DNA from 4 places in the Streptosporangium sp. NPDC051023 genome. Region 2 is predicted to be linked to each of the others. Evidence: riboswitches for the same ligand, from Rfam matches in the RefSeq annotation. Region 2 holds a riboswitch; each other region holds the start of a gene.
The links. Region 2 has a riboswitch for cobalamin ahead of AB0395_RS14145 (ribonucleoside-diphosphate reductase subunit alpha). Riboswitches for the same ligand answer to the same signal wherever they lie in the genome.
Positions count from the first base shown of each region.

Region 1: linked by a shared signal. The riboswitch ahead of AB0395_RS06855 (acyl-CoA dehydrogenase family protein) and the one ahead of AB0395_RS14145 (ribonucleoside-diphosphate reductase subunit alpha) in region 2 are both predicted to bind cobalamin.
Region 3: linked by a shared signal. The riboswitch ahead of metE (5-methyltetrahydropteroyltriglutamate--homocysteine S-methyltransferase) and the one ahead of AB0395_RS14145 (ribonucleoside-diphosphate reductase subunit alpha) in region 2 are both predicted to bind cobalamin.
Region 4: linked by a shared signal. The riboswitch ahead of cobN (cobaltochelatase subunit CobN) and the one ahead of AB0395_RS14145 (ribonucleoside-diphosphate reductase subunit alpha) in region 2 are both predicted to bind cobalamin.

Region 1 covers NZ_JBFBCE010000007.1:119,172-126,566, reverse strand. Annotated here, with positions in the region: gene AB0395_RS06865 (hypothetical protein) at 1-618, opposite strand, end outside; gene AB0395_RS06860 (enoyl-CoA hydratase/isomerase family protein) at 848-1,906, opposite strand; gene AB0395_RS06855 (acyl-CoA dehydrogenase family protein) at 1,906-2,235, opposite strand; cobalamin riboswitch at 2,223-2,409, opposite strand; gene tsaD (tRNA (adenosine(37)-N6)-threonylcarbamoyltransferase complex transferase subunit TsaD) at 2,669-3,697, shown strand; gene AB0395_RS06845 (SDR family NAD(P)-dependent oxidoreductase) at 3,742-4,479, opposite strand; gene AB0395_RS06840 (acetyl-CoA C-acetyltransferase) at 4,476-5,693, opposite strand; gene AB0395_RS06835 (SDR family oxidoreductase) at 5,731-6,483, opposite strand; gene AB0395_RS06830 (aldehyde dehydrogenase family protein) at 6,480-7,395, opposite strand, start outside.
Region 2 covers NZ_JBFBCE010000017.1:124,396-131,790, forward strand. Annotated here, with positions in the region: gene glmS (glutamine--fructose-6-phosphate transaminase (isomerizing)) at 1-368, shown strand, start outside; gene AB0395_RS14140 (tripartite tricarboxylate transporter substrate-binding protein) at 651-1,673, shown strand; cobalamin riboswitch at 1,678-1,877, shown strand; gene AB0395_RS14145 (ribonucleoside-diphosphate reductase subunit alpha) at 2,071-4,290, shown strand; gene AB0395_RS14150 (ribonucleotide-diphosphate reductase subunit beta) at 4,404-5,399, shown strand; gene AB0395_RS14155 (mechanosensitive ion channel domain-containing protein) at 5,461-6,480, shown strand; gene AB0395_RS14160 (pentapeptide repeat-containing protein) at 6,489-7,395, opposite strand, start outside.
Region 3 covers NZ_JBFBCE010000086.1:23,105-30,499, reverse strand. Annotated here, with positions in the region: gene AB0395_RS38335 (MFS transporter) at 1-401, shown strand, start outside; gene AB0395_RS38330 (AEC family transporter) at 428-1,330, opposite strand; gene AB0395_RS38325 (hypothetical protein) at 1,468-2,115, opposite strand; cobalamin riboswitch at 2,327-2,519, shown strand; gene metE (5-methyltetrahydropteroyltriglutamate--homocysteine S-methyltransferase) at 2,672-4,996, shown strand; gene AB0395_RS38315 ((2Fe-2S)-binding protein) at 5,225-6,058, shown strand; gene AB0395_RS38310 (cytochrome P450) at 6,025-7,176, opposite strand.
Region 4 covers NZ_JBFBCE010000046.1:14,072-21,466, forward strand. Annotated here, with positions in the region: gene cobN (cobaltochelatase subunit CobN) at 1-2,176, opposite strand, end outside; cobalamin riboswitch at 2,299-2,491, opposite strand; gene cobG (precorrin-3B synthase) at 2,515-3,807, shown strand; gene AB0395_RS27550 (precorrin-8X methylmutase) at 3,804-4,430, shown strand; gene AB0395_RS27555 (precorrin-2 C(20)-methyltransferase) at 4,427-5,971, shown strand; gene AB0395_RS27560 (cobalt-precorrin-6A reductase) at 6,067-6,819, opposite strand; gene AB0395_RS27565 (cobalt-precorrin-5B (C(1))-methyltransferase) at 6,888-7,395, shown strand, end outside.

The DNA.
Region 1 (7,395 bases), on a different contig from region 2:
GAATCTCGACGCGTTGGCCTGCCGGGACTGGATGCGCAGCGCGAGTTCGTGAAGGTTCGTCCGGATCGTGATCGGACCGTAGAGCGCGTTCATCACCGGAACCGAGTCGGCCAGCCGGGCGGTGACCGCGGTGCGCAGGCTGATGGCGTAGGCGGCGCCGGTTCGTTCCATGAAGCGGCGGTGGAAGTCCACGACCTCCTCGACGCTCTGCCGCGGGTTGTACGGCAGGCAGGCGACCTGGCTCCGGTCGAGGTTGAGCGCCTGGACGACCTCGTCGACCGTCTCCTGGTCGAAGGTGTCGATGCTGACCGGGACCGCCTGCCGGCCGCGGGCCGCCGCTTTGAAGAACGCGACGGACAGGTCGAGACCGGCGGACGTGACGACCGTGACCGGCAGGTCGGCCGGGAGCAGCTCGCGGGACCTGACGAAGGGGACCTTGCCGAGCAGCAGTCCGTCCACCTGCCGTTCGCGGCCGAGGAACTCCCGGACCAGGGGCTGTATCTCGTCCTCGTGCCGGTAGGTGACCCACTCCAGGTGCACGCCGGAGAGGGTGCGGGCCGCCTCTTCGAAGACGGTGCGATGACTCGCGTGGATGACGAGTCCGATCGCGATCGTCATGACACCTCTTATGCGACCTATGTTCGGAAGTAGTTCGTAATGCGACCAGTATACGAGCAGGAGGGCGTCGGGGGAACCTGGCTCGCAGCTGTATTACGAACCGGGCGGAAGCGCTGCCTGGCGCGAGCGTGCGGCGGCCTGTGGCGGCCACCGCACGCGTGTTCTCCACCTCGCGTCGCCCGGAGTCCCGGTCGCCCGCCCATGTTGCCCAAGCCGACGAAGGCGATCGTCACCGAAGCCCTCCCGACAGTCCGAGTTCCTGCTCGCCCAGGGGTGCGAAGAACCGGTCCACGTCGCGCTCGGTCACCTCTTCGAGGGAGGCCGGTGACCATCTGGGGGAGCGGTCCTTGTCGATCACCTGGGCCCGGATGCCCTCAACCAGATCGGGTTCCGCGAATGCCGCGCGGGAGGTCCGGTACTCCTGGTCCAGCGCCTCCTCCAGCGAGCCGAGTCCGCTGGCCAGGCGCAGGGCCCGCAGGGTGGCCTTCAGCGCCGTCGGCGACTTGCCGCCGATCCGCTCGGCCGCCTCCTTGGCGGCGCTCTCACCGCTGTCGAGCAGCCGTTCCACGATCTCCTCCACCGTGTCGGCGGCGTAGCAGGCGTCGATCCACCCGCGCTGCTCGGCCAGTTCACCGGGCGGTACGGGGCGGGCGAAGGAGGCGACCGTCTCGGCCACGTCCCGCCGGGTCAGCTCGGTGGTGAGCGCCTCCAGGTCCTCGGACGGGACGAAATGATCGGCCAGCCCGCAGGCCACGGCGTCGCCCGCGCCGATGGAGGCGGAGGTCAGCGCCAGGTGGGTGCCCAGCTCGCCGGGCACCCGCGACAGCAGGTAGGTACCTCCCACATCGGGGACGAGGCCGATGGTGGTCTCGGGCATGGCCAGGATGGTGCGTTCGGTGACGATCCGCACGGAGCCGTGCGCGGAGACGCCGACGCCGCCGCCCATGACGATGCCGTCCATCAGGGCGATGTACGGCTTGCCGTACCGGGCGATATGCGCATTGAGGCGATACTCGTCCCGCCAGAACGCCGCTGAGGCATCGCCCTTCTCTCTGGCGTCGTGGTAGATGGCGCGGATGTCGCCCCCGGCGCACAGGCCCCGCTCGCCCGCGCCGCTGACGAGCACCGCGGCGACGGCGTCGTCGTCGGCCCACACACGCAGGACGGTGTCGATGCGGCGGACCATGTCATGGGTCAGGGCGTTGAGAGCCTTCGGCCGGTTCAGGATGATGTGCCCGAGGCGGCCGACGACCAGAGTCTCGATTCCGGTGTCCGGCTGAGTGCTCATCAGGCGGCTCCGACCGGCCCGCGGGCGACGGTGACATGCATGATCTCGTTCGTTCCTTCCAGGATTCGGTGTACCCGCAGGTCGCGGACGATCTTCTCGATGTCGTACTCGGTGAGGTAGCCGTAGCCGCCGTGCAGCTGCAGGGCCTGGTCGGCGACGGCGAAGCCGGTGTCGGCCACGTCGGTGGGCGGCGCGGAACCGGTGAATGGGTCAAGGCGCAGCAGGGCCGTCAGCGCGGGGGATCTTCCACCGCCGGGACGTTTCCGGGCTCGCGAGCGCGTACCGATGCCATGCGTGTTCGCTCCATCCTCGTGGACAACACGGATCAACCCGCGGCCGGTATCCTGACTCCCGGATCAGCGCACGTCATCCGGCCTTCCCAGCTTTCGCCAGTGGCCTCATTCCAAGCGATGACGCACTTCCCGGTCACAGTGGCGGGACCGCGCCGGATTCACACCGGCTTCCCTGCACCGCGGGCCTTCACCACGAAAATATAGTTGGACGTCCTAGTAAGTCCAGAGTGGCCGGGCCGGTATGTGAAATGTCACCCTCGGCTGCCGCGGAGCCCTGTCTGGGTGCGTGGCCGGTTTGTCCTGGCCTGTCCCTGTCGAGCGAATCGACCAGGCCGAGGTGTCGGGGGGATATTTATCCCCTCATGTCCGCATTGTTCGCCTCTTGAAATCCCTCCGGCGACCTGACGTCACCGGCGAATCTTTTTGCCTATTATTTGTAGTTGCAAGCTAGTCGCAACAAGAGGGTGGCATGGCGGTCGTTCTGGGGATCGAGACCTCGTGTGATGAGACCGGCGTCGGGATCGTCGCCGACGGGCGGCTCATCGGCGCCGCGCTGGCCTCCTCGATGGAGGAGCACGTACGGTTCGGCGGGGTGGTGCCGGAGATCGCCGCCCGCGCCCATCTGGAGTCGCTGGTCCCCTGCGTGAAGGCCGCCTTCCGGCAGGCCGGGATCGGCCCGTCCGAAATCGACGCCGTCGCGGTCACCTCGGGTCCCGGCTTGGCGACCGCGCTGCAGACCGGGCTGGCCGCCGCGAAGGCCTACGCGCTGGCCTGGGGGCGGCCACTGTATGGCGTGCACCACCTGGCCGGGCACGTGGCCGCCGACACCCTGGAGCACGGCCCGCTGCCGCCCCGCTCGGTCGCGCTGATCGTCTCCGGCGGCCACACCTCGCTGCTCCTGCTCGGCGACCTGGCCCGCGACCCGATCGTCCACCTCGGTGACACCCGCGACGACGCCGCGGGCGAGGCGTTCGACAAGATCGCGAGGATCCTCGGGCTCACCTACCCCGGCGGCCCCGCCATCGACCACGCCGCCCGGGACGGCGACCCCGGGGCGATCGGCTTTCCCCGCGCGATGCTCGGCGTCGGCTGTGACTTCTCCTTCTCCGGGCTCAAGAGCGCCGTCGCCCGGCATGTGGAGCGAGACGGTCCCGGACTGTCGGTGCCGGACGTCGCGGCCTCGTTCCAGGAGGCCGTCGTCGACGTGCTGACCCGCAAGGCCGTCGATGCCTGCCTGGCCCACGACGTGGACACCCTCGTGGTCGTGGGCGGGGTCGCCGCCAACCGTAGGCTGCGGCAGGTCGCCGCGGAGCGGTGCGGCGCCGCGGGCATCACGCTGCGGATCCCGCCCCCGCACCTGTGCACCGACAACGGCGCGATGATCGCCGCCGTCGGAGGCCTCCTGGTCGCCGCGGACATCCCGCCTTCCTCCCTCGGCCTGGCCGCCGACCCTTCGGCTCCGCTGACCCGGGCATCCCTTGACTCCGCCGGGTTCTGACGTCCCGGCCGCGGCACCGGAAAGCCGTCTTCACGGCGGCGTCGTCACATCGACAACCCTCCGTCCACGGGGAGGACCGCGCCGGTGACGTACCCCGCCTCGGGGGATGCCAGGAACCCGATGGCCGCGCACATCTCGGAGGGGTCCGCGAACCGGCCCATGGGGATGCCGGTCGTGAGTTCGTCCCGCTTCCGCTGCGGCATGGAGGAGATCATGCGGGTCTCGGCGTTCGGTGAGATGGCGTTGACCGTGATCCCGAAGCGGGCCAGTTCCTTGGCCGCGGTCTTGGTGAAGCCGACGATGCCCGCCTTGGCCGTGGCGTAGTTCGCCTGCCCGATGTTTCCGCGCAGCCCGGAGTAGGAGGTGACGTTCACGATTCTGCCGTAGCCACGTGCCCGTAGATGGGGCACGCAAGCCCGCGTCATGCGGAAGGTGCCACCGGCGTGGACGGCCATCACCCGCTCCCAGTCGTCGTCGGTGAGCTTCCACAGCACCGAGTCCCTGAGGATCCCCGCGTTGTTGACGAGGACGTCCAGCCGTCCGGTCTGCTCGACCACCGAGTCGACGACGGCGTTCACCGAGGCGGTTTCGCCGACGTCGCAGCGGGCCCACCGCGCGCCGAGCTCGGCCGCCGTCGCGGCCACCTGGTCGCCGTCGAAGTCGAGCAGGTAGACGACCGCGCCCGCGTCGACGAAGAACCGGCCGATCGCGCGGCCGATTCCCCGCGCTCCACCGGTCACCAGGACCACCTGTCCGGTGTAGTCGAAGGACAGCGTGCTCATGAGAGACGCTCCAGGACCATCGCCATCCCCTGCCCGCCACCCACGCACATGGTCTCCAGGCCGACCTCCTTGTCATGGAAGCGCAGGGAGTTGATGAGCGTGGTCGTGATCCGGGCCCCTGTCATTCCGAAAGGATGTCCGAGGGCGATGGCTCCGCCGTTCACGTTTAGTTTGTCCTCGTCGATCCCGAGTGCCCGCGCGGAGGGAATCACCTGGGCGGCGAAGGCCTCGTTGATCTCGACGAGGTCGATGTCGTCGGCTCCCATTCCGGCCTGTGCGAGCGCCCGCCGGCTGGCCTCGACGGGGCCAAGGCCCATGATCTCGGGCGACAGGCCGGAAACCGCGGTGGAGACCACCCTGGCCAGCGGGGTCAGGCCCAGTTCGGCAGCCCTGACGTCGCTCATGATGACCACGGCCGCCGCGCCGTCGTTGAGCGGGCAGCAGTTGGCCGCGGTGACGGTGCCGCCGGGACGGAAGACCGGATTCAGCGCGCTCACCGCCTCCAGGGTGACGCCGGACCGCGGCCCGTCGTCGGCGTCGACCACGGTGCCGTCGGGAAGGGCGACCGGGCTGATCTCTCGCTGGAAGAACCCGTTGGTGATCGCCTTCTCGGCGAGGTTCTGGCTGCGGACGGCGAACTCGTCCTGTTCGCGCCTCGACACCCCGGCGTGCTGAGCGACGTTCTCGGCGGTCTGTCCCATGGCGATGTAGAGGTCGGGCAGCGCACCGGATTCGCGGGGGTCGCTCCAGGGCGCCGCGGTGCCGATCCGCTCCTGGGTATGGTCTCCGGCGTCGGCCATGCGCGGGTTGTGCGTGCCGGGAAGGTCGTCGGCCATGCCGAGCCCGTAGCGGCTGACCGTCTCCACCCCCGCGGAGATGAAGACGTCGCCCTCACCGGCCTTGATCGCGTGCATCGCCATCCGGGTGGTCTGCAGGCTCGAGGAGCAGTAGCGGTTGACCGTGACCCCGGGAAGGTGGTCCATGCCCGCCAGGACCGCCACCGCGCGTGCCAGGTTGTGGCCCGACTCGCCGGCCGGTTGGGCGCACCCCAGGATCAGGTCGTCGATCCGGTGCCGGTCGAGTTCGGGGATCTTCGCCAGCGCCGCGTCGACCATCTGGACGGCGAGGTCGTCGGGACGCATCGCGGTCAGCGAACCCTTGCGGGCGCGTCCGATCGGCGACCGGGCGGTCGCGACGATCACTGCTTCTGGCATGGATGTTCCTCCTTGGAGCTTGAGGTGGGGGGCGCTTTCAGGCCCTGACCCAGCCACCGTCGACCATGAGGGTCTGGCCGGTGATGAACGCGGCGTCGTCGCCGCTGAGGAAGCAGACCGCGCCGACGATGTCGCCGGCCTCGCCGACCCGTTTGATCGCCTGCATCTGCGCCGACAGCTGCAGGTGCTCCTCGGCGATGGCGGCCTCGCCGCCGGGCGTGCGCGACGCGGTCGGGGCCACGGCGTTGACCGTGATGCCGTATTCGGCGAGATCGGAGGCCAGGCCGCGGGTGAACCCGACGACCCCGCCCTTGCTCGCGATGTACGCGGTGAGGTGCGAGGCGGCCAGGCCGAGGGTGTTGGAGGCGATGTTGACGATGCGCCCCCACCCGTTCTGCCGCATGGAACCGGCCAGGGCTCTGGCCATGAGGAACTGCGAGTCCAGGTTCACCGCGTGCACCCGCCGCCAGGTGTCGTAGTCGGTGTCGAAGAAGTCCCCGACGGCGATGATCCCGGCGTTGTTGACCAGGATGTCGGCCCGGCCGAACCGCCGGAGGATCCGCGTGGTGGCCGCCGTCACCGAGTCCGGGTCCGCGACGTCGGCCTGTACGGCGAGCGCCGTGCCGCCCGCCGCCTCGATCCTGGCCACGGTTCCGGCGGCGTCGTCACGGTCGACGACCGCGACGGTCGCGCCTCTGTGCGCCAGCTCCACGGCGATGGCCTCGCCGAACCCGCGTGCCCCGCCGGTCACGACGGCCACCCGGCCGACGTGCGTCACCGGCCTGCTCATGACACCAGCCCCTCGATGGTCTGCCAGCGCGGGACGGGCGTCTTGCCGTTCGGGACGCGCAGCAGCTTGGCGTAGCCGTACTCGCGCAGAGTCTCCAATGTGTGCTCCCGGCCGTAGCCGCTCGCCTTGATGCCCCCGAAGGGGCTGCCGGTCAGCGCGCGGTTGTAGTTGTTGACCAAGGTCATGCCGACCTCGAGACCGCCGCAGATCGCGATCGCCCGGGAGACGTCACCCGAGAAGACGCCCGCGATGAGGCCGTAGTCGGTGTCGTTGGCGATCTCGACGGCCTCGGCGTCGTCGCCGAACGTGAGGACCGCGGTCACCGGCCCGAAGATCTCCTCACGGGCGATGCGCATGTCACGGGTCACCCCGTCGAAGACGGTCGGGGCGACGTAGTAGCCGTCCGCGAGCTCGGGATCGGCCGGCAGGGGCGCCTGCGCGCTGATCGTCGCGCCCTCGGACGTGCCGATCTCGATGTACTCCAGGATCCGGTCACGCTGGGCGGCGGTGACCACCGGGCCGACGTGCGTGCCCGGCCGGGCGCCGGAGCCGACGACCAGACGGCCGACGGCCTCGTTGAGCAGCGTCATGAACTCGTCGTGTACGGACTCCTGCACCAGGATCCGCGACGCGGCGGTGCAGGCCTCGCCCTGGTTGAAGAAGGCGCCCTCGACGGCCCAGGCCACCGCGGAGGGGAGGTCGGCGTCCTCACACACGATCAGGCAGTTCTTGCCGCCCAGTTCCATCAGGGTCGGGGTGTGGTTGACCGCCGCCACCTTGATGATCTCTCGGCCCACGCCCGGGGACCCGGTGAAGGCGATCTTCCCGATGCCCGGGTGGGCTGCCAGGAACCGGCCTTGCTCGGCCCCGCCGTGCACCACCGACACCACGTCGTCGGGGAGCGCTTCTGCG
Region 2 (7,395 bases):
AGCTCAAGGAGATCTCCTACGTGCATGCGGAGGCCTATCCGGCCAGCGAGCTCAAGCACGGGCCGCTCGCGCTGATCGGTCCCGAGATGCCGACCGTGGCGATCGTTCCCGACGACGAGTTGCTGGACAAGAACCTCACCACACTGGGTGAGATCCGCGCGCGCGGCGGGCGGGTGCTCATGGTCGGGCATCGCGAGGCAGACCCCAGGCTGGCCGACGACTGCCTGGTCGTGCCCAGGAACGAGATCGAGCTCGACCCGATCCTGCTGTCGATCCCGCTGCAGATCTTCGCCTACCACGCCGCCGTCGCGCTTGAGCGTGACGTGGACAAGCCCCGCAACCTCGCCAAGAGCGTCACCGTGGAGTGAACGCGGTGCGTCCCTGCCGCATGACGCCCTGAATATATTGCAGAAAGTGACATATCTGTAACGTGGGGTATTGAGGGGTCTGGGGGTGTTTCCTGGATCGGCCAGTGATCGCCGGTCAGGTAGCAGCCCAATGCGGTGGTGGGACCGGTTGTGGCTTGGGCGCGCCGGTGTCTGGACTGAGGAGAGAGGGAGCGCGGCGACCGAACGACGAGGGAAGACACCGGCCAGAAAGCGCCCAAGCCCGCGACGCCGTCAGGCGTCGCAAAGAGGCAGGGGACGCTTATGCGCCGTAGGCGGTTCTTCGCGCTCGCTCTGGGGGTCATGGTCGCCGGCGGCTGTGGCGGGGCGAACGGTTCCGGCGCCGCGCCCGCCGGTCGGCTGACCATCGTCGCGCCCGCCGCCCGCGGGCGGGGATGGGACCAGGCCGCCCGCGCGCTGGCCACGATCCTGACCGAGGACGGACTGGTGGGGGCGGCCGAGGTGAGCAACCGCCCCGGCGGCGTCGACACGGCCACGCTGACCGCGTTCGGCGCCGCCGGAGGCCCGTTCACCCGCGGGGGCACGGTGCTCCTGACCGGCGTGCCGATGCTGGCGGGCGCCGAGACCGCGGACGTCGCCTCCGTGCTGGCGGCAACCACCCCGCTGGCCAGGCTGGCCGGTGATTGGGCGGTCCTGGTGGTCGCCCCCAACTCCCTGTTGCGGACCTTTGAGGACTTCGCCGCGGTGCTCCGCCGCAATCCGGCGGAGCTAACGGTCGGCGGCGGGGTGGACGGCGGCTCCGACCACGTGCTCTACGGCATGATCGGCAAATGCCTCGGGGTGGATGTCAGGCTGCTGGACTACGCGGGCTACCCCACCGACGCCGAGGCCGTCGAAGCGCTCGGCGAGGGCCGCGTGGCCGCGCTCCTCGGGTCGGCCGGCTCCCTCCTGCCGGAGATCGCCGTGGGCCGCCTGCTGCCGCTCGCGGTCTCCTCCGGTGAGCGGATCGACGGCATCGACGCGCCGACGCTGATGGAGCGAGAGGTCCGCGTCAAGTACGCCGACTGGTGCGGCGTGTTCGGTCCCCGCGGCATGAGCCCTCAGGACCGGGACGAGGTCGCCGCCCTGTGTGGCCGGATCGACGCCTCGCCCCGATGGCAGGCCGTGTGCGCCGCCAACGGCTGGAACCGGGCCTGCCTGAGCGGGGACGACTTTCGTCAGTGGCTCGTCACCGAGACCCGCCGCGCCCGGGGAGTGCTCGGCGAACTGGGACTACTGAGCTCCTTCGACACAAGTTGTTGGGGTGGTTGCGTCAGACGGCACTAGATGTAGGATCCTCCTCGTTGCTGGTTCGCCCCGAGAGGGCGAGGCAAGAGGGAACCCGGTGTGAGTCCGGGACTGCCCCGCAGCGGTGAACGGGAACGAAAACCGTCATGAGCACTGGGTGAGCCATGCCTGGGAAGCGGCGGTCGGTAGGCGTGTGATGGACGCCCGTGAGTCCGAAGACCTGCCGGTGACGTGTGGGAGAGGGGCCGAGCCCGGCTCCGGGGACGCGTCGAGCGACCTCGGGCGTGCGAGGCGAGGCGCGCTCGACCACGGAGACTGTCCAGGGCCTCGAGGGAGGGTCCGCGGAGCGAGGCGGTCCGGCGTGCCCGGAAACCGTCCGCGGACGCGCGCCCTCCGGCGGGAGCCGTACGGGGATTTATGAGCGCGAGGGGTGGACGTGACACAGACCTTGGTCGACGCCGCTGAGGAGACCGGGCACGAGCGGGCGGACCGCAGGCTGGCCATCGAGGAGGCGGCCGCCCGGGTGATCACCGATCCGGAGAACTCCAGGGTCGCCGCCCGGCTGCTGGCCGAGCTGATCGCCGACGAGGCGGCGGAGCACGGGGTCGGGACCTTCTCCGAGTCGATCGCCGCGACCCACGGGGCCGGGCTCCTCCAGGACCGGCTGGCCGACTTCGTCGCCGCCAACGCCGCCGCGCTCGACGCACTGGTCGCGCCGGACGCCGACGACCGGTTCGAGTACTTCGGGCTGCGCACCGTCTACGACCGTTACCTGCTGCGCCACCCGCGGACCCGTAAGGTCCTGGAGCGCCCGCAGCACTTCTTCCTGCGCGTGGCCTGTGGCCTGTCGGAGACGGTCGAGGAGGCCGCCGAGCTGTACGCGCTCATGACCACCCTGTCCTATCTGCCCAGCTCGCCCACCCTGTTCAACTCGGGGTCGCGCAGGCCCCAGCTGTCGTCCTGCTTCCTGCTCGACTCGCCCAGGGACGAGCTCGAGGCCATCTACGAGCGCTACGGCCAGGTGGCCCGCCTTTCCAAGTACGCGGGGGGCATCGGCATCGCGTGGACCCGGGTCCGATCGAGGGGCTCGCTGATCCGCGGCACGAACGGCCACTCCAACGGCATCGTGCCGTGGCTGCGCACGCTGGACTCCAGCGTCGCCGCGGTCAACCAGGGAGGTCGCCGCAAGGGCGCCGCCTGCGTCTACCTGGAGCCCTGGCACGCCGACATCGAGGAGTTCCTCGAGCTTCGTGACAACACCGGCGAGGAGGCTCGCCGTACGCACAACCTGAACCTGGCCAACTGGATCCCCGACGAGTTCATGCGCCGCGTCGAGGCCGACGAGACGTGGTCGCTGTTCGACCCCAAGGAGGTCCCGCACCTCACCGACCTGTACGGCGCCGCGTTCGACGAGGCCTACCGGGCGGCGGAGGCCGAGGGCCGGTTCGTCAAGCGGATCCAGGCCCGCGCCCTGTACGGCCGCATGATGCGCACGCTCGCCCAGACCGGAAACGGCTGGATGACCTTCAAGGACGCCGCGAACCGGACCTCCAACCAGACGGCCCGCCCGGAGAACGTCATCCACCTGTCGAACCTCTGCACCGAGATCCTGGAGGTCACCAGCGACGCGGAGACCGCCGTCTGCAACCTCGGCTCGATCAACCTGGCCGCCCACCTCGGCTCGGGGGAGGACGGCCAAGAGGTCGACTGGGCACGGTTGCGCCGGACCGTCCGCACCGCGGTGCGCTTCCTGGACAGAACCATCGACCTGGGCTTCTACCCGACCCCCGAGGCCCGCGCGGCCAACGAGCGATGGCGGCCCATCGGGCTGGGCGTAATGGGCATGGCGGACGTTTTCTTCGCGCTGCGGCTGCCGTTCGACTCGCCACGGGCGCTGGAGTTGTCCACCCGGATCTCCGAGGAGATCGCGCTCGCCGCTTACGCCACCTCCTCCGACCTGGCGGCCGAGCGGGGACGTCATCTTTCCTACGAGGAGACCCGCGCCGCGGGCGGCGTGCTGCACCCCGACCACTACGGGGCCGCGCGCTCCGCCGAGTGGACGGCGCTCAGGGAGCGGATCGCCGAGACCGGCCTGCGCAACTCGCTGATGATCGCGATCGCCCCGACGGCCACCATCGCCTCCATCGCGGGCTGTTACGAGTGCATCGAGCCCCAGGTGTCGAACGTCTTCAAGCGCGAGACGCTCTCGGGGGAGTTCCTACAGGTCAACCGCTACCTGGTCCGTGACCTCTCGGCCCGGGGCCTGTGGACCTCGCAGATCCGTGACGCGATCAAGCGGGCGGACGGCTCGGTCCAGGACGTTCCAGGCGTCCCCGACGACCTGAAGGCGCTCTACCGGACCGCGTGGGAGCTGCCGCAGAAGGCGCTGATCGACCTGGCCGCGGCGCGCACGCCGTACATCGACCAGTCGCAGTCGCTCAACCTCTTCATGGCGACCCCGACCATCGGCAAGCTCTCCTCGATGTACGCCTACGCGTGGAAGTCGGGCCTCAAGACCACCTACTACCTGCGCTCCCGCCCGGCCACCCGGATCGCGCAGACCACCGTGCAGGCCGTCCCCGAGCAGGCTGTCCCCGAGCAGGAGGCCGTCGCCTGCTCGCTGGAGAACCCCGAGTACTGCGACGCCTGCCAGTAGACGCGGCCGACCGGTTCCCACCCACTGGTTCCCGTCCACCGGTGCCCGCTCGCCGGGCCGGTGGACGGACCTCGCCGCGCCCGAAGGCGCCGCTCAGCGAAAGGTTTTCCCCGATGCTGCTCGACCCCGGCATGGACCTCACCTTGCGGCCCATGCGCTACCCGGACTTCTACGAACGCTACCGGGCCGCCATCCGCAACACCTGGACCGTCGAGGAGGTGGACCTCAACTCCGATCTGGCGGACCTGGCCAGGATGACCCCCGGGGAGCGCCACCTGATCAACCGCCTCGTCGCGTTCTTCGCGACCGGCGACTCGATCGTGGCCAACAATCTGGTGCTCAACCTCTACCAGCATGTCAACGCCCCCGAGGCGCGTCTCTACCTCAGCAGGCAGCTGTTCGAGGAGGCCGTGCACGTCCAGTTCTACCTCACCCTGCTGGACACCTACCTGCCCGACCACGAGGAGCGGGTCAAGGCCTTCGCCGCGGTCGAGCACATCCCCTCGATCAGGGACAAGGCCGAGTTCTGCTTCCGGTGGATCGACTCACTCGGCGGGCTCACCCGGCTCGAGTCGCAGGAGGACCGGCGGGCGTTCCTGCTCAACCTGATCTGCTTCGCCGCGTGCATCGAGGGCCTGTTCTTCTACGGCGCCTTCGCCTACGTCTACTGGTTCCGCTCGCGGGGCCTGCTCGGCGGCCTGGCCACCGGGACCAACTGGGTGTTCCGCGACGAGTCCATGCACATGGAGTTCGCCTTCGGCGTGGTGGACACCGTGCGGGCGGAGGAGCCCGAGCTCTTCGACGACAAGCTTGGCGCCCAGGTCACCCAGATGATCGAGGAGGCGGTCGAGGCGGAGCTCGCGTTCGCGGCGGACCTGTGCGGCGACGGCCTGTCCGGGATGAGCGTCGGGCAGATGAGGCAGTACCTTGAGTATGTGGCCGACCAGCGGCTGGTCCGCCTTCAGCTGCCCGTCCGATACGGCACCGCCAACCCGTTCGCGTTCATGGAACTGCAGGACGTCCAGGAACTGGCCAACTTCTTCGAACGGAGGGTTTCGGCCTATCAGATAGCCGTCGAGGGAAACGTCTCTTTCGACGAGTCCTTCTGAATAGGCGGCGAGCACGGGGGCATCCAGTCCGGAAACCGACGACCAGGGAGAGAAGCCGTCAGTGTCCAGATGGATCATCTTGCTCGCCTCGATGCTGGCCGCCGCCGCCTGCGTGGAGATGGTGCGGCGGGCGTTGCGCTGGAGGTTGATCGGCGAGAAGTGGGTTCTCGCCGCTCCGCTTGTGCGCCGCTGCACCTGGCCCGCGTTCGCGTTGGCGGTCGTGGCGGCCGCCAACGTGGTCTACCAGCCGGGCATGGCCGAGGGATCGGTCGACGACGCGATCGAGCGGACGATCAGCCTGTTCATGATCGCCTGTGTCACCTGGCTGGTGATCCAGGCCGCGTACGCGGTCACCGACGTGGTCCTCGACCGGTTGGTCACCGTCGAGGGCGAACGCAACCGCCGGGCCAGGCGGATCCGAACCCAGATCACCCTGGTCCGCAGGGTCGCCTCCGCGGTGATCATCATGCTGGCGCTCGGCGCCATGCTGTTCACCTTCCCGGAGGTGCGCGCGCTCGGCGCCGGGCTGCTCGCCTCGGCGGGCATCGCGGGCGTCGTCGTCGGCATCGCCGCCCAGTCGATGCTGGGCAACCTGCTGGCCGGGCTGCAGCTGGTCTTCAGCGACGCGCTCAGGCTGGACGACGTCGTGGTCGTGCAGGGGGAGTGGGGCCGGATCGAGGAGCTGAGCCTCACCTACGTGGTGCTGCGCCTGTGGGACGAGCGCAGGCTGGTCCTCCCGGTCTCCTACTTCACCACCAATCCGTTCGAGAACTGGACCAGGCACACCAGCCGGGTGATCGGCGCGGTGATGTTCCGGATCGACTGGACCATCCCGGTCGACGAGCTGCGCACCGAGCTTTACCGGGTCCTGCGCGAGCACCCGCTGTGGGACCAGAAGGACTGGACCCTCCAGGTCACCGACACCCTCCCGAACGGCCTGCTCGAGCTGCGCGCGCTGATGAGCGCCGCCGACTCCCCCAGTGCCTTCGACCTCAAGTGCGACATGCGCGAGCACCTGGTGAAGTTCGTCAGGGAGAAGTATCCCGAGTCGCTGCCCAGGCTCAGGGTGGACACCACCTGACGCGACGGCTAGGAGGAGGGGCCGGGGCGCAGCACCCTGGCGGCGCCCGCGATCAGGGCGGTCGCCAGGATCCAGCCGGAGGCGACCAGGGCCCAGGCCAGCCACTGGGTCCAGCCGACCGGCTCCCACGCCCCCCGCTGCTCGAAGACGCTCACCGGAGCGAGCAGATCCAGTGTGTAGACGAACGGCTGGAAGACCCTGACCTCGTCCGGGTCGATCTGCGTCGGAGGCACGACGCTGAAGACCGCGGTGCCCGCGGTCAGCAGCACCGCGACCCACAGGCCGGCCAGCCAGGGACGGTAGCCGTACCCCACAACGAGGTCGAGCAGCCTGCCCCAGATCCTGCCGGTCGGCTTGAGCGTGTGGCGGCGCTGGCGCTGCTTGGCCAGCAGCACCCGCCTGGCGTCCTGCTCGTGGCCGATCCTGCGAAACCACGCGGCCAGCTGCTCGTATGGCTGAGGGCGGTAGCCGTACGGGTCTTTGGCCACCCATAAGAGACGGTCGGCGACCGTCCAGTCGGAACCGCGCAGCGCCTCGTAGACCAGTCCGTTGAGATGGACCCCGTCCGGGTAGTCCGCGGGGCTGTCGAACAGGAGGCCGATGCGGGAGTAGGCGAGGTTGACCTCCCCTTCGATGGAGGCGGGCCGCAGGATCAGCTCGTCCATCTGGGCGTGGCTCAGATGGAGCGCCCGGCCAGGGGCCTCCAGCGTCGCCCCGTCGAAGGACAGGATGCCGTTGACGTGCGAGTTGCGCATCCTGACCGTGCCCTTCGCATGGAACCCGGCGCTGAACTCCGCCGCCCCGGATTCCATGAAGTCCGCCTGCACGGCATAGGGGCCCGTCCCGACGATGACCGACCTCTGCAGGTAGAGGCCACCGTGGAACTTCGCGCCGATGATTCGCAGGCCGCCGCTG
Region 3 (7,395 bases), on a different contig from region 2:
TCGTCGTTCCGCTGCTGACGCCGCTGCTCGGCAGGATCGCCGCCTCCCGGCGCGCGGCGTACCTGCTCGCGCTCGCGGCCCTCGCACTCGCCGCCGTCGCGGTGATCCGCCCTGGCCTGGTCGGCCTCGCCCTGCTCCTGGCCGTCTACGTGCTCGGCGTCGCCGCGGGCGCCCCCGCGCTGAACGAGAACATCGGCGTGATCGCCGGGCAGGCGCGCGGTACGGCGCTGGCCCTGTTCACCTTCTCCCTGTTCCTCGGCGGGAGCCTCGGCCCGCAACTCGCCACGGCCTTCATCACGGGCGGCTTCGGTGCGCTGATGTACGGCCTGGCCGGGATCCTGCTCCTCGGCGTACTGGCCCTGCTGGCCGCGACACACACCGGCCGGGTGACCGGTTCGTGAATCGCTCGCCATGGCCAAGGCGCCGCTTACCCCAGCAGCCAGCCGATCGCCGCAAGGGTGAGCATCGACAGCGCGGTGCCGGTGATCACGGTTCCGCGGGCGACCGAGTCGGCCTGGCCGTACTCGCGGGCGTAGACGTAGGCGTTCTGCGCGGTCGGCAAGGCCGCGCAGACGACCACCGCGAGCAGTTCGGCGCGGCTCAGCCGCGCCAGCAGCCCGAACAGGTAGGCCAGCAGCGGCTGGGCCAGCAGTTTCATGGCCGACAGCGCGAGCACCTCGGTCCGTTCGCCCGTCAGGTCGGGGCCGCGCACGGTCAGCGAGAGGCCGAGCGCGACCAGCGCGGCGGGTACGGCCGCGCCGCCGAGCAGGGCCAGCGGTTCGGCGATCAACGGTGGCGGGCGCCAGCCGAGCACGGAGCAGAGCACACCCGCGGCCAGGCCGAGGATCACCGGGTTGCGCAGCGGCAGGCTCGCCAGCCGGGCGGGCCTGAGCCCGCGCTCCGCGCTCCGGTCCAAGGCCACGAGCACGACCGGAGTGATCACCAGAAGCTGGAAGAGCAGGACCCCGGTCAGGAAGGTGGCGTCGCCGAGCACCTGCAGCGTGACCGGGATGCCGAGATTGGCGGAGTTCACGTAGCCCGCGGCCATCGCGCCGATCGTGGCCTCGCCGGGCTTCCTGCCGAGAACGTGGCGGCTCAGCGCGAAGCCCAGGGCCATGGTCACGACGGTGCTGGCGGCGAAGGCGCCCAGCGCGGGCCCGCTGAACGACAGCCGGGTCCTGCTGAGGATGGAGAACAGCGCGGCCGGCATCGCGAGATGGAAGACGAACCCACCGAGAACCCGGTCGGCCTCCGCGCCCAGCAGCCGGAACCGCCCGGCGACGAAGCCGAGCAACGTCAGCACCCAGATCGGGACGAAGGCCGCGATCAATGGGGGGCCATCGCAGACTCCTCGTGCCGGCAGGCTTCGAGCGTATCTGGCCGATCTTGACATCCGGGAGCCGGGGGTTCCGCCGGCACTCCTCCGGCCGCGCGCTGTGCCGTACTCGGCGGCCGGAGAACGGAACCTCACATCCGGCGTTTCCCGGACAGCCGCCATCCGGCGAAGGCGAGAGCGAGGAGCGCCGCCGCTCCGACCGCGTAGAGCCACGGGGAGATCGCCGCGGAGGGGGAGGAGACGGGGGTCGCGGCGGGAGAGGAGGTGGGGCGGGGACGGGTGGCCGTACCGAGCGCGGACAGGAGTCCGGCGGAGAGCGGCTCCCCGTTCTGGATCGCGTCCTGCGCGTGCAACGGCCCCTCACCGGCGCGGACCGCCAGGTTGCCGTCGCACAACGCCGTGTGCAGCGGGACGCCCGGGTCGGTGTCGAACAGGCCCGTCTTCTCATCCGAGGCGAGGACCAGGTAACGGGAACCGACGGTGAAGCCGTAGCCACAGGCCGCGCTGTCGGCGTTGGTGGCCACCTGGTACTCGGCGTCGGCCCTGCCCTTGTAGACCTGGTCGGCCCTGAAGGTGTAGATGATCGGCGGCCTGGGGCCGAGCGGATCGCCCTTGGCCGGGCGGGCGGAGACCACCGTCCCGGTGAAGACGGCGGCTGCCCTGCCGACCTGCTCCGCAGGTCCCAGCGGAGCGCAACTGCAGGCGCATGCCGTACCGGGGGTGATCACGACGGTCGCGGCCAGCAGCAGGAGAACGGTGAGAACTCGATGCCTCAACATGCTCTCACCACGTATCCCGCCGCGTGATGGTTCGACGCCGCCGGGGAGGAGGAGCCGCCTTCGGGACGGCACCGGCCATTTCGCGCCGTTTCGTACGGCTTCGCGTCGGTTCGTATGGCACCGCCACACGGAGTTCCTGTCGCCCGGGGCGCGGAATGCGCCTAGGCTGGACCCGCAGTCGGTTCGCCCTGCCCGCCAGGCAGGCGCGTCGTAAGAGGGAACCCGGTGCGGCAGCGCTCGCCTGTTTGGCTCGCGAGCTCGCCAATTCCGGGACTGCCCCGCAGCGGTGAGTGGGAACGACCGCCGTCATACGCACTGGATCCGGACACCGGATCGGGGAAGCGACGGCCAGTAGATGCCAAGGCGCGAAGAACGCCATGGCGTGCCCGCGAGTCCGAAGACCTGCCACTGCCCGCGCGCGACCACGTACGCGGTGACTTCGGTGACCTCGAGGGCGGGTCGCGGTGCGGGCGGGCACGACGTGCCCGCCGGTCAGCCGTTCCTTCGCGCCTCTCGGGAGCACCGGGGTCCTCCATGACTCGCGAAGGAGAGTTTCGTGGCTGAGACTTCCGCCACCCCCTCATCGATCGCCACCGTCCACGGCTATCCGCGCCAGGGACCGGACCGTGAGCTGAAGAAGGCGATCGAGGGCTACTGGGCCGGTCGCGTCACCGCCGAAGAGCTGCGCGACGTCGCGGCCAGGCTGCGCCGCGGCAACTGGCGGCAGCTGGCGGACGCGGGCGTGCGGGAGGTTCCCACCGGGGACTTCTCGCTGTATGACCATGTGCTGGACACCAGCGTCATGGTCGGGGCCATCCCCGGACGCCACCGGGCCGCCATCGAGGCCGACACCCTGGACGGCTACTTCGCCATGGCGCGTGGCACCCGGGACGTCGCCCCGCTGGAGATGACCAAGTGGTTCGACACCAACTACCACTACCTGGTGCCCGAGCTGGGACCGGATACCGTCTTCATCGCCGACCTCACCAAGCCCGTCGGCGAACTGCGTGAGGCCGTCGAGCTCGGTCACACCGCGCGTCCCGTGCTCGTCGGCCCGGTCACCTATCTGCTGCTGGCCAAGCCCGAGCCCGGCGCCGACCCCGGCTTCGACCCGCTCACCCTGCTGGACCGGCTGCTGCCCGTCTACGCGCAGGTGCTCGCCGCCCTGCGGGCCGGCGGAGCCGAGTGGGTGCAGCTGGACGAGCCCGCCCTGGTCCAGGACAGGCCCCGGACCGTGCTTGAGGCCGCCGCCCGCGCCTACCGCGAGCTCGGCACCCTCGCCGACCGGCCGAAGATCCTCGTCGCGAGTTACTTCGACCGCCTCGGCGAGGCCCTGCCGGTCCTGGCCGAGGCGCCGATCGAGGGCCTGGGGCTGGACTTCACCGGCCCGGCCGCGGCGAACCTGGACGACCTGGCCCGGGTGGGCGGGCTGCCGGGCAAGCGCCTGATCGCCGGGGTCGTGGACGGCCGCAACGTGTGGATCAACGACCTGGGCAGGTCGCTGTCCACCCTCGCCACCCTCCTCGGCTTGGCGGGCCGGGTGGATGTGGCGGCCTCCTGCTCGCTGCTGCACGTTCCGCTGGACACCGCGCTCGAGCACGGGATCGACCCGCAGGTCGGCCGCTGGCTCGCCTTCGCCAGGCAGAAGACGGCCGAGATCGCCACTCTCGCCCGGGGGCTGAGCGAGGGCACCGGCGCGGTTGCCGGGCAGCTGGCGGCCAACCGGGCCGACCTCGCCTCGCGCGCGGCCTCCGCGCTCACCCGCGATCCTGCCGTACGGTCCCGCTGCGCCGCGGTCACCCCGCAGGACACGCGCCGTCCCCAGCCCTACCCCGAGCGGGCCGCAGCGCAGCGCGCCGCTCTTGGCCTGCCGTCGCTGCCCACGACCACCATCGGCTCCTTCCCACAGACCGCCGAGCTACGGGCGGCCCGCGCGGATCTGCGGGCCGGGCGGATCGACCAGGCCGCCTACGACGAGCGGATCGCCTCAGAGATCCGCTCGGTCCTCGTCTTCCAGGAGGCGGCGGGCATCGACGTGCTGGTGCACGGCGAGCCGGAGCGCAACGACATGGTCCAGTACTTCGCCGAGCGGCTCAACGGGTACCTGGCCACCCAGCACGGCTGGGTGCAGTCCTACGGCACCCGCTATGTGCGGCCGCCGATCCTCGCCGGGGACGTCTCCAGGCCCGAGCCGATGACGCTGCGCTGGACGACGTACGCCCAGTCCCAGACCGGGCGTCCCGTCAAGGGCATGCTCACCGGGCCGGTGACCATGCTGGCCTGGTCCTTCGTCCGCGACGACCAGCCGCAGGCGGACACCGCCCGCCAGGTGGCTCTGGCGTTGCGCGACGAGGTCGCCGACCTGGAGGCGGCGGGCACCGTCGTCATCCAGGTCGACGAGCCCGCGCTGCGCGAGACCCTGCCGCTGCGCGCCGCCGACCGGGCCGCCTACCTGGCCTGGGCCACCGAGGCCTTCCGGCTGGCCACGAGCGGAGTACAGGCGCGGACCCAGATCCACACCCACATGTGCTACGCCGAGTTCGGTGAGATCCTGGCCGCCATCGACGACCTGGACGCCGACGTGATCAGCCTGGAGGCCGCCCGCTCGCACATGCAGGTCGCCCATGAGCTCGCGGAGGCGGGATATCCCAGGGAGGCCGGGCCTGGGGTCTACGACATCCACTCCCCGCGCGTCCCGGGTGTCGAGGAGATCGCGTCCCTGCTGCGCAAGGCGCTGGACGGGATCGCGGCCGAGCGGTTGTGGGTCAACCCCGACTGTGGCCTGAAGACCCGGGGGTGGCTCGAGGTGCGTGCGTCCCTGGACAACCTGGTCGCCGCGGCCCGCGAGGTTCGAGCCGAGGTGACCGGCGCGATCGGCTAGCGGACAGCTCCGGGCCCGCCGCTGTGTCCTCGCTGTGCCCTCACCGGGCTCCCGGCCGGTGGGGGAGCGCTCACGACGCGCGGGCGGACGCGGAGGGGAGCGTTCACGACGCGCGGGCGGACACGGAAAGCGGGACAGTAAGCGGGACAGTAAGCGGGACAGTGGTCTCCCCGGGCCCGGCACGTGCCGGGCCCGGGGACGGATCTCACGGAGAGGATGGTGAACGTCATGTGGCCCCTTCGGCATGACGCCCCCGCGCCGGGCGGCCCGAGGGGAGCCTGGCCGGCGTCACGGCCCGCACCCGCAGGGCTGGTCGCCGGCGTCATGGCCGAGGTGTCCACGATCGGTGCCTACTTTGCGGTCTCGACGGACCCCGAAGACCGGACCGGCCAGGCCTGGCGGCCGTTCGGCGTTCTGTTCACCGACCTGGGCGCGCTGACGGCCATGATCGCGAACTTCCGGGGACGCCTGAACACGACGGAGACCAGGGTCGCCGCCTCGATCCTGTTTCAGGGCCTGGCCGCGAGGTTGTGGTCACCGGCCGTCGGCGCGGCCGTCGTCTGCGACCTCTTCGTCGACCTGACTCCGGAGCGCGTCCACTGGCGCCCCGAGCCGACCGGGCCGCTTCCTCTGTGGACTCCCCATCTGCCGGGGTGGGAGATCGCCGAGCCGGGCCAGGTCGTGGAACCGCTGTACCACAACGTGGTGACCGGGCTGCTGGAGCCGCTGGCGCTGGCCGTACAGGAGACCACGAAGATCGCTCCCGCGTTGCTGTGGGGGAACGCGGCCTCGGCCCTGGCCGGGACGCTCGGCACGATCGCCGGGCAGCGGCCAGAGCTGGCGGCCAGGGCGGTCGCGCTGGGGCGCGGGCTGCTCTCCCTCGGGGTGCTCGAAGGCACCGGTGAGCTGGCCGGGCCGACGCGGGGACGGCTCTCCTTCGCCAGGCGCAGTTGCTGCCTCTACTACCGTGTGCCGGGCGGAGGTATGTGCGGCGACTGCGCCCTGGCACGTCCCCGGCCCGGCCGCGATCACCACTCGACGGGTAGAGAGTCAACCCCGTAGACGATCGAGATCTTCCTGAAGGCGACCTCTTCCGCCGGTACGGCGAGGCGTAGGGCGGGGAATCGGCGCAGCAGGGCGGGGAAGGCGATGCGCAGCTCCATCTGAGCCAGCGGCGCGCCGACGCATCGATGGACGCCGTGCCCGAAGGCGAGGTGGGAGAGGCCCTCCCGGCCAGGGACGACGCTGTCGATGTCCCGGCCGAGCGCCGGGTCACGGTTGGCCCCGGTCAGCGAGCACAGCACCATGTCTCCCTTGGAGATCGGCTGTCCCGCCAGGACCAGGTTCTCGCGGGCGAAACGGGGGAAGGCGACCTGCACGACCGTGAGGTAGCGCAGCAACTCCTCGACCAGAGCGTCGATGTGGTCGTCGGTTTCGCGGACCAGGAGGAACTGCTCCGGGTTCCGCAACAGCCACAGTGTGCCCAGGGCGAGCATGCTCGTGCTGGTGTCGTGGCCGCCCGTGAGCAGCCCGTCGGCCAGGCCGGCCAGCTCGCGGTCGCCGATCTCGTCCCCGTGCTCGCGCAGCAGCATGCCGAGCAGGCCGTCGCCGGGGGCCCGGCGTTGTCTGGCGACCAGGTCCGTCAGGTAGGCCAGCGAGTCGTTGACCGCCTGGAGCGAGGCCTCAGGGCCCGCGGACAGGTCGAACCGGTCGGTGCTCAGGCGTAGGAAGTCGGTCCGGTCGGCGTAGGGGACGCCCAGCAGCTCGCAAACCACCAGCGAGGGGATGGGCAGAGCGAAGGACCGCACCAGGTCGCACGGGGAGCCCTCCCGTTCCATCGCGTCGAGGTGTTCGGCCACGATGGCCCTGATGCGGGGTTCGAGCCTGCGCAGCCGCCGTACGGTGAACTCCGGGGTGAGCAGTCTGCGCAGCCGGGTGTGCTCCGGCGGGTCGCGAAAACCGAGGCCGCCGGGGTCCTCCTGGACGGACCCGGCCGCCGTCACGTTGCCGAAGTCGTTGCTGAACCTGCCGGTGTCGCCGAGGACGGAACGCACGTCCTCGTAGCGGGTGACCAGCCACGCGGTCGAGCCGCCGGGCATGGGCAGCGGGCAGACAGGCTGTTCGGCACGGACGCGGCCGAGCTCGGCCACCGGGTCCATGCCTTCGCGCGTGAACTGCATGAGGGGAAACTCTGCTTCTGACATCGGATCCTCGTCGTCGTGCGTGCGGGCGCCGTGGCGCAGGAGCGGGAACCGGCCTGCGAGGAGCCGGACGCGCGGGCCCGCCGGGGCAGGCCCGGCGGGCCCTGCGGTGTGAGCGGTCGTAGCGGGCCCGGTGGAGGCCGGGCCCGGTGTCAACGGGGCGAAAACCGGGTGCGGTTTCACCATAGAACGGGGAAA
Region 4 (7,395 bases), on a different contig from region 2:
TCGCCTCGACCAGCGACCTGGCCAGCGCCTCGGCCTCGTCGGTGCCGAAGCGGCCCGCCGTACCGTCCTCGTTCAACCCGAGGGCCTCGCGGAGCCCGGGCAGGGCCGCGCCCCCCGCCCACATCTGGCGGGCGCGGAGGATGGCCAGCACCAGGTCGACACGGGCCGCGCCCTGCGGCGCGGCGCCCAGCACGTGGAGGCCGTCGCGAATCTGGACGTCCTTGACCTCGCACAGCCACCCGTCGACGTGCAGCAGGAAGTCGTCGAACTCGGCGTCGTGCGGACGGTCCTCGAGGCCGAGGTCGTGGTCGAGTTTGGCGGCCTGGATCAGGGTCCAGATCTGCGCGCGGATCGCGGGCAGCTTCGCCGGGTCCATCGCGGCGATGGAGGCGTGCTCGTCGAGGAGCTGCTCCAGCCTGGCCATGTCCCCGTAGGTGTCGGCGCGGGCCATCGGCGGGACGAGGTGGTCGACCAGCGTCGCGTGGGCGCGGCGCTTGGCCTGGGTGCCCTCACCGGGGTCGTTGACCAGGAACGGATAGATCAGCGGCAGGTCCCCCAGCGCGGCGTCCGGGCCGCAGGAGGCGGAAAGGCCCGCCGACTTGCCCGGCAGCCACTCCAGGTTGCCGTGCTTGCCCACGTGCACCACGGCGTGCGCGCCGAAGCCGTCGGCCAGCCAGCGGTAGGCCGCCAGGTAGTGGTGGCTGGGCGGCAGGTCGGGGTCGTGGTAGATCGCGATGGGGTTCTCGCCGAACCCGCGGGGCGGCTGCACCATGACCACCACATTGCCCGCGCGCAGCGCGGCCAGCACGATCTCGCCGTCCGGGTCCTGGGAGGTGTCGACGAACAGCTCGCCGGGCGCGGGCCCCCAGTGCTCCTCCATGCCGGAGCGCAGGTCCTCGGGGAGCGTGGCGTACCACTCGGCGTACCGGCCCGCCGCGATGCGCACCGGATTGCCCGCGAGCTGCTCCTCGGTGAGCCATTCGGGGTCCTGGCCGCCCGCGGCGATCAGCGCGTGGATCAGCGCGTCGCCGTCCTGCTCGGTCACGCCGGGCAGCTCGCCCTCCGCGCCGATGTCGTAGCCCCGCTCGCGCATCGCGGCCAGCAGCCGCACCAGGCTCGCCGGGGTGTCGAGGCCGACGGCGTTGCCGATCCTGGAGTGCTTGGTGGGGTAGGCGGACAGCATCAGCACGATCCGCCGCTCCGCGGGCGGGACGTGCCTGAGCACGGCGTGCCGTACGGCGATGCCCGCCACCCGCGCGGCGCGCTCCGGGTCGGCGGCGTAAACGGTCAGCCCGTCCCCGTCGATCTCCTTGAAGGAGAAGGGCACCGTGATGATCCGCCCGTCGAACTCGGGGATCGCGACCTGGGTCGCCGCGTCGAGCGGGGAGAGGCCGTCGTCGTTCTCCTCCCAGGAGGCCCTGCTGCCGGTCAGGCACAGGCCCTGCAGGATCGGGACGTCCAGCTCGGCGAGCGCGCCGACATCCCAGGCCTCGTCGTCGCCGCCCGCCGAGGCGGTCGCGGGGCGGGTGCCGCCTGCGGCGAGCACGGTCACCACCAGGGCGTCGACCGTGCGCAGGAGCTCCAGCAGGCCGGGCTCGGCGCTGCGCAGGGAGGCGCAGTAGACGGGCAGCGCGCGGGCGCCCGCGTCCTCGATCGCCGAGCAGAGGGTCTCGACGAAGGCGGTGTTGCCCGCGACGTGGTGGGCGCGGTAGTAGAGCACCCCGACGACGGGGCCCTCCTGGCTGCGTGCCGGGCGCTCGAGCACGCCCCAGGCGGGGGTCGGGGCGGGGGCGGCGAAACCGTGCCCGGTCAGCAGCAGGGTGTCCGAGAGGAAGTGGCCGAGCTCGACGAGGTTGGCCGGTCCGCCGTGGGCGAGGTAGGCGTGCGCCTCGGCGCACACCCCGCCCGGCACGGTCGACAGCTCCATCAGCTCGGCGTCCGGCGCCTGCTCGCCGCCGAGCACGACGACGGGCACCGGTCCGGCGAGCAGGGCGTCCAGGCCCTCCTCCCAGGCGCGGCGCCCGCCGAGCAGCCGGACCACAATCAGGTCCGCGCCCTCAACCAGGGGCGGCAGGTCCGCCGCCGTGAGCCTGGCGGGGTTGCCGAGGCGGTAGTCGGCGCCGCTCGCGCGGGCGCTGAGCAGGTCGGTGTCCGAGGTGGAGAGCAGGAGGATCATGCGTCACGCTCCACGGCGGACAGGAGGGCACGGCCCCCGGGGACAGCGGGCACGGAAGGCTGGCGGGGGAACGGCGAACAGCGCACGGAGGCTTCCTCCCTCGGGGTCCTCGCCCCGGGTCGTCGTCGGCTACGACGGCTGGAGTCTCCTGGCTCCCGGATCGGTGCTCCCCCCAGCCTTCCCGCCCGTCGCCGGGCAGTGGCCTGGATGGGGTTCGCTCCCCGGTTACAGTGGCGGGACCGCGCCGGATTCACACCGGCTTCCTCCCTTTGCCGTCGCCAACGATGAGACTACGGCAGCGAGGTTCCATGCAAGAAACTGGCGTTACCATCCTCAGCGTGGTCATTGGCGACTTTTCCGGACGATCGCGGCCTGACGCGTGTCCGGGGGCACTGCAGGTGCACGCCGCCGCCGACGGCGGCCTGGCACGGGTCAGGGTCCCCGGAGGGCGGCTGACGGCCTCCCAGCTCCGCGAGCTCGCCGACGCCGCCTCGGCCTGCGGGAGCGGCGTCATCGAGCTGACCTCCCGCGCGAACGCGCAGGTACGCGGGCTCGGCGGGGAGGGCGGCTTCGCGGCCCGCATGGCGGGCGCCGGGCTGCTGCCCTCGGCCACCCACGAGCGGATCCGCAACATCCTCGCCTCGCCGCTGACCGGCTGCGACACCCGGAGCCTGCTCGACGTGAGCCCGCTGGTCTCCGAGCTCGACCTGCGGCTGTGCGGCACGCCCGCCCTCGCCGGGCTGCCGGGGCGTTTCCTGTTCGCCCTCGACGACGGGCGGGGCGACGTGGCCTGGCTGGACCCCGACGCCGGGATCCTGCCGGTCGGCCCCGGGCAGGCCGCGCTGATCCTCGCGGGCGCCGACAGCGGCCTGCGCGTGCCGGTCGGCTCCGCGGTGGCCGCTCTGCTCGCCGCCGCCGAGGCGTTCCTGGCGGAACCGGAGGTCGCGCAGGCTCGTGCCTGGCGGATCCGCGAGCTGCCCGGCTGCGCGGAACGGGTCGCGGAACGGGTCGGCTCCGCCCTGGAACTCGGGCGGGCGGCCCCGGTGCCGACGCCGTCCACGGAGACACCCGCAGAAACATCCGCAGAGGCACCCGCGGAGGCGCTCGCGGGGCGGGAACCGGTGGGGATCATCGAGCAGCCGGGAGGCCGGGTCACGCTTGGGGTCACGGTGCCGCTGGGGCGGCTGACCTCGGCCCAGGCGGAGCTGCTCGCGGACCTGGCCTCCTCCGGAGAGGTACGGCTGACGCCGTGGCGCGGCGTGGTCCTGCCCGGCCTGACCCGCGCGGAGGCCGCCAGGGCCGCCGCCCTGCTCACGGACGCGGAGCTGGTCGTGGACCCCGCCTCGCCGTGGACAAGCGTGACAGCCTGCACGGGACGTCCCGGCTGCGCCAAGTCTCTGGCCGACGTGCGGGCCGACGCGACCCTGGCAATAACCTCCTTCCCACGCACCGGTACGCTCCCCGTGCACTGGGCGGGCTGCGAGCGGCGCTGCGGTCGCCCGAAGGGGCGGGTCGCGGACGTGGTCGCCACCGCCACCGGCTACCGGGTCGACCTGGACGGCAGGAGCCTGGACTGCGTAGGCATCGAAGAGACCACGGCCGCGGTGACGGCCCTGAGAGGGGAAACGTGATCGACTACGTCCGTGACGGCGCGGAGATCTACCGGCGTTCCTTCGCCACCATCCGCGCGGAGAGCGACCTGGAGGGCCTGCCGCCCGACGTCGCCCAGGTGGCGGTCCGCATGATCCACGCCTGCGGGATGGTCGACCTGGTCGGCGACCTGGGCTGGTCGCCCGGCGTGGTCGCCTCGGCCCGCGCCGCCCTGCGCGCGGGCGCGCCCGTGCTGTGTGACGCGATGATGGTCGCCTCGGGAGTGACCCGCCGCCGCCTGCCCGCGGACAACGAGGTGATCTGCACGCTGGGCGACCCCGGTGTGCCCGAGCTGGCCGAACGGCTCGGCACCACCCGCAGCGCCGCCGCCCTCGAGCTGTGGCGCGAGCGCCTCGAGGGCTCGGTCGTCGCGATCGGCAATGCGCCAACCGCGCTGTTCAGGCTGCTGGAGATGGTCGGGGAGGGCGCGGGACGGCCCGCGGCCGTGCTCGGCGTCCCGGTCGGCTTCATCGGCGCGGCCGAGTCGAAGCAGGCCCTCGCCGAGCATCCGGCCGGTCTGGAGTACCTGGTCGTGCACGGGCGCCGGGGTGGAAGTGCGATGACCGCGGCGGCGGTCAACGCGATCGCGAGTGAGGAAGAATGAGCGAGATGTCTGCCGGGCGGCTCTGGGGAGTCGGGCTCGGACCTGGGGATCCGGAGCTGGTGACCGTCAAGGCCGCCAGGCTCATCGGGGAGGCGGACGTGATCGCCTTCCACAGCGCCCGTCACGGCAGGAGCATCGCCCGCTCGGTGGCCGCGCCGTACCTGCGTGACGGCCAGGTCGAGGAAGCGCTGATCTACCCGCTCACCACGGAGACCACCGACCACCCCGGCGGCTACCAGGGCGCCATCGACGACTTCTACGCCGACTGCGCCCTGCGGCTGGCCGCCCACCTGGATGCGGGCCGCGACGTGGTTGTGCTGTGCGAGGGCGACCCGCTCTTCTACGGCTCCTACATGCACATGCACAAGCGTCTCGCCCACCGCTACGTCACCGAGGTCGTCCCCGGCGTGACCTCGGTGAGCGGTGCGGCGGCCGTCCTGGGCAGGCCGCTGGTCGAGCGGGACGAGATCCTGACCGTGCTGCCGGGGACGCTCCCGGCCGAGGTCATCGCCGAGCGCCTCGCCACGACCGACTCGGCGGCGATCCTCAAGCTCGGCCGGACGTTCGCCAAGGTGCGTGACGCGCTGGCCGAGGCGGGCCGCCTCGACGAGGCCTGGTACGTGGAGCGCGCGACCACCGGCAAGCAGCGCCTGGCCCCGCTGGCCGAGGTCGATCCGGACAGCGTGCCGTACTTCTCGCTGGCGTTGATCCCGAGCCCGGTCAACGCGGACCTCCCCGGTACCGGGGAGGCCGCCCCCGCGCGGGAGATCGGATCGGCCGTGGCCGCCGGCGTGCGGGGCGAGGTGGTCGTGGTCGGGCTCGGCCCCGCGGGGCGGCCGTGGCTGACCCCCGAGGCGCAGGAGGCGCTGGCCGCCGCGGACGAGCTCGTCGGGTACGGCCCCTACCTGGACCGGGTCCCGCCGAATCCGCGCCAGCGCCGCCATCCGACGGACAACCGGGTCGAGGCGGAGCGGGCCGCGCACGCCCTGGAACTGGCCGCGGCCGGGTCGAGGGTGGCCGTCGTCTCCTCCGGCGACCCCGGGGTTTTCGCGATGGCCAGCGCGGTGCTTGAGGTGGCCTGCGAGCCGAGGTTCGCGGACGTGCCGGTGCGGGTGCTGCCCGGCCTGACCGCGGCGCACGCGGTGGCGAGCAGGGCGGGCGCGCCGCTCGGCCACGACTACTGCGTGCTGTCGCTGTCCGACCTGCTCAAGCCGTGGGAGGTCGTCGCCGGGAGGATCAGCGCCGCGGCGCGGGCCGACCTGGTCCTGGCGATCTACAATCCGGCTTCCAAGAGCCGCACCTGGCAGGTGGCCGCCGCCAGGGACCTGCTGCTCGAGCACCGGACGCCGGAGACTCCCGTGGTCATCGGCCGTGACGTCGGCGGCGCCGGGGAGAGGGTGACCGTCACCACCCTCGGCGAACTGGACCCCGCGGCGGTCGACATGCGCTGCCTGCTGCTCGTTGGATCCTCGACCACCAAGGTCGCGGGCAGGAAGGACGGCGGCCGGGTGGTGTTCACCCCCCGCCGCTACCCCGCGTGACCGCTTCCGCGCGCCCCGGCCTCGCGCCGGGGGCCGGACGCCGGGCTCGGCCCCGCCCCGCGAGGAGCGCCCCGCGGAAGGCGGTGGGGCACGCGCTACCCGGCTGTGCCCGTCACGGCTTCCAGCCAGGCGAGGGCCTCCTCGACCGTCTCCACCTTCGTGACACCGTCCGGCGCAGCCGGGCGGCGCACGACGACGACGGGAAGCCCGAGCTCACGGGCGGCGAACAGTTTGGCGGTCGTCATCCGGCCGCCGCTGTCCTTGGTGACCAGCATGTCGATCCGGTTGTCCCGCATGAGGGCCAGCTCGCCCTCGACGGTGAACGGGCCCCGGCTGAGCAGCACCTGGAGGCGGCGCGGGGCCGGTGGCTCCGGCGGGTCAACGGAGCGGGCCAGGAACCACAGGTCGTCGAGGCCCGCGAAAACCGGCAGGCTGCGGCGCCCCGTGGTCAGGAAGACCCGCCTTCCCAGCCCGGGCAGCGACTCGGCGGCGGCGGCCAGCGACGGCGTCCAGCGCCAGTCGTCGCCGGGGCCCGCCTGCCAGCCGGGGCGGCGCAGGATCAGCAGCGGTACCCCGGCCTGTCCCGTCGCCTCGGCCGCGGAGACGGTCATCCGGGCGGCGAACGGGTGCGTCGCGTCCACGACGACGTCGATCCGGTGCTCCTTGATCCACGCCATGAGCCCGGCGGGGCCGCCGAAGCCGCCCTCGCGCACCTCGCCGACCGGCAACCTGGGATCGCGGACGCGCCCGGCCAGAGAGGAGACCACATGGGTCCCCGCACGTCCGGCGAGCGCGGCGGCCAGCCGCCTGGCCTCGTCCGTGCCGCCGAGCACCAGGATGTTCAGCACACCGTCACCTTTCCTCCGTCTGCCCGGCCGGGGGATCCCGCCCCGCCGTACCGGGCGATGCTTGAAGCATGAGCACACCCCTGCGCCACGGATGGACGACCGGCGCGTGCGCGACGGCGGCCACGACCGCCGCCTACACCGCACTGCTGACCGGCGCCTTCCCCGACCCGGTGGAGATCACGCTGCCCAGGGGGCAGCGCCCGGCGTTTGCGCTGGCCACCGAGGAGCTGGGCGGCGGCGCCGCCACGGCCGCGGTGGTCAAGGACGCCGGTGACGACCCCGACGTGACACACGGCGCGCTGATCTCCTCGACGGTACGGCACGGCGCCCCCGGCAGCGGAGTGGTGTTCGTCGCGGGCCCCGGGGTCGGCACCGTCACCAAGCCCGGGCTTCCGCTCGAGGTCGGCGAACCGGCCATCAACCCGGTCCCCCGGCGGATGATGAGCGAGCACGTCGCCGAGGTCGCCGCCAGGCACGGCGGAACCGGGGACGTGATCGTGGAGATCTCCGTCGAGCGCGGCGAGGAACTGGCGCGGAAGACCTGGAACCCCCGTCTCGGGATCCTGGGCGGCCTCT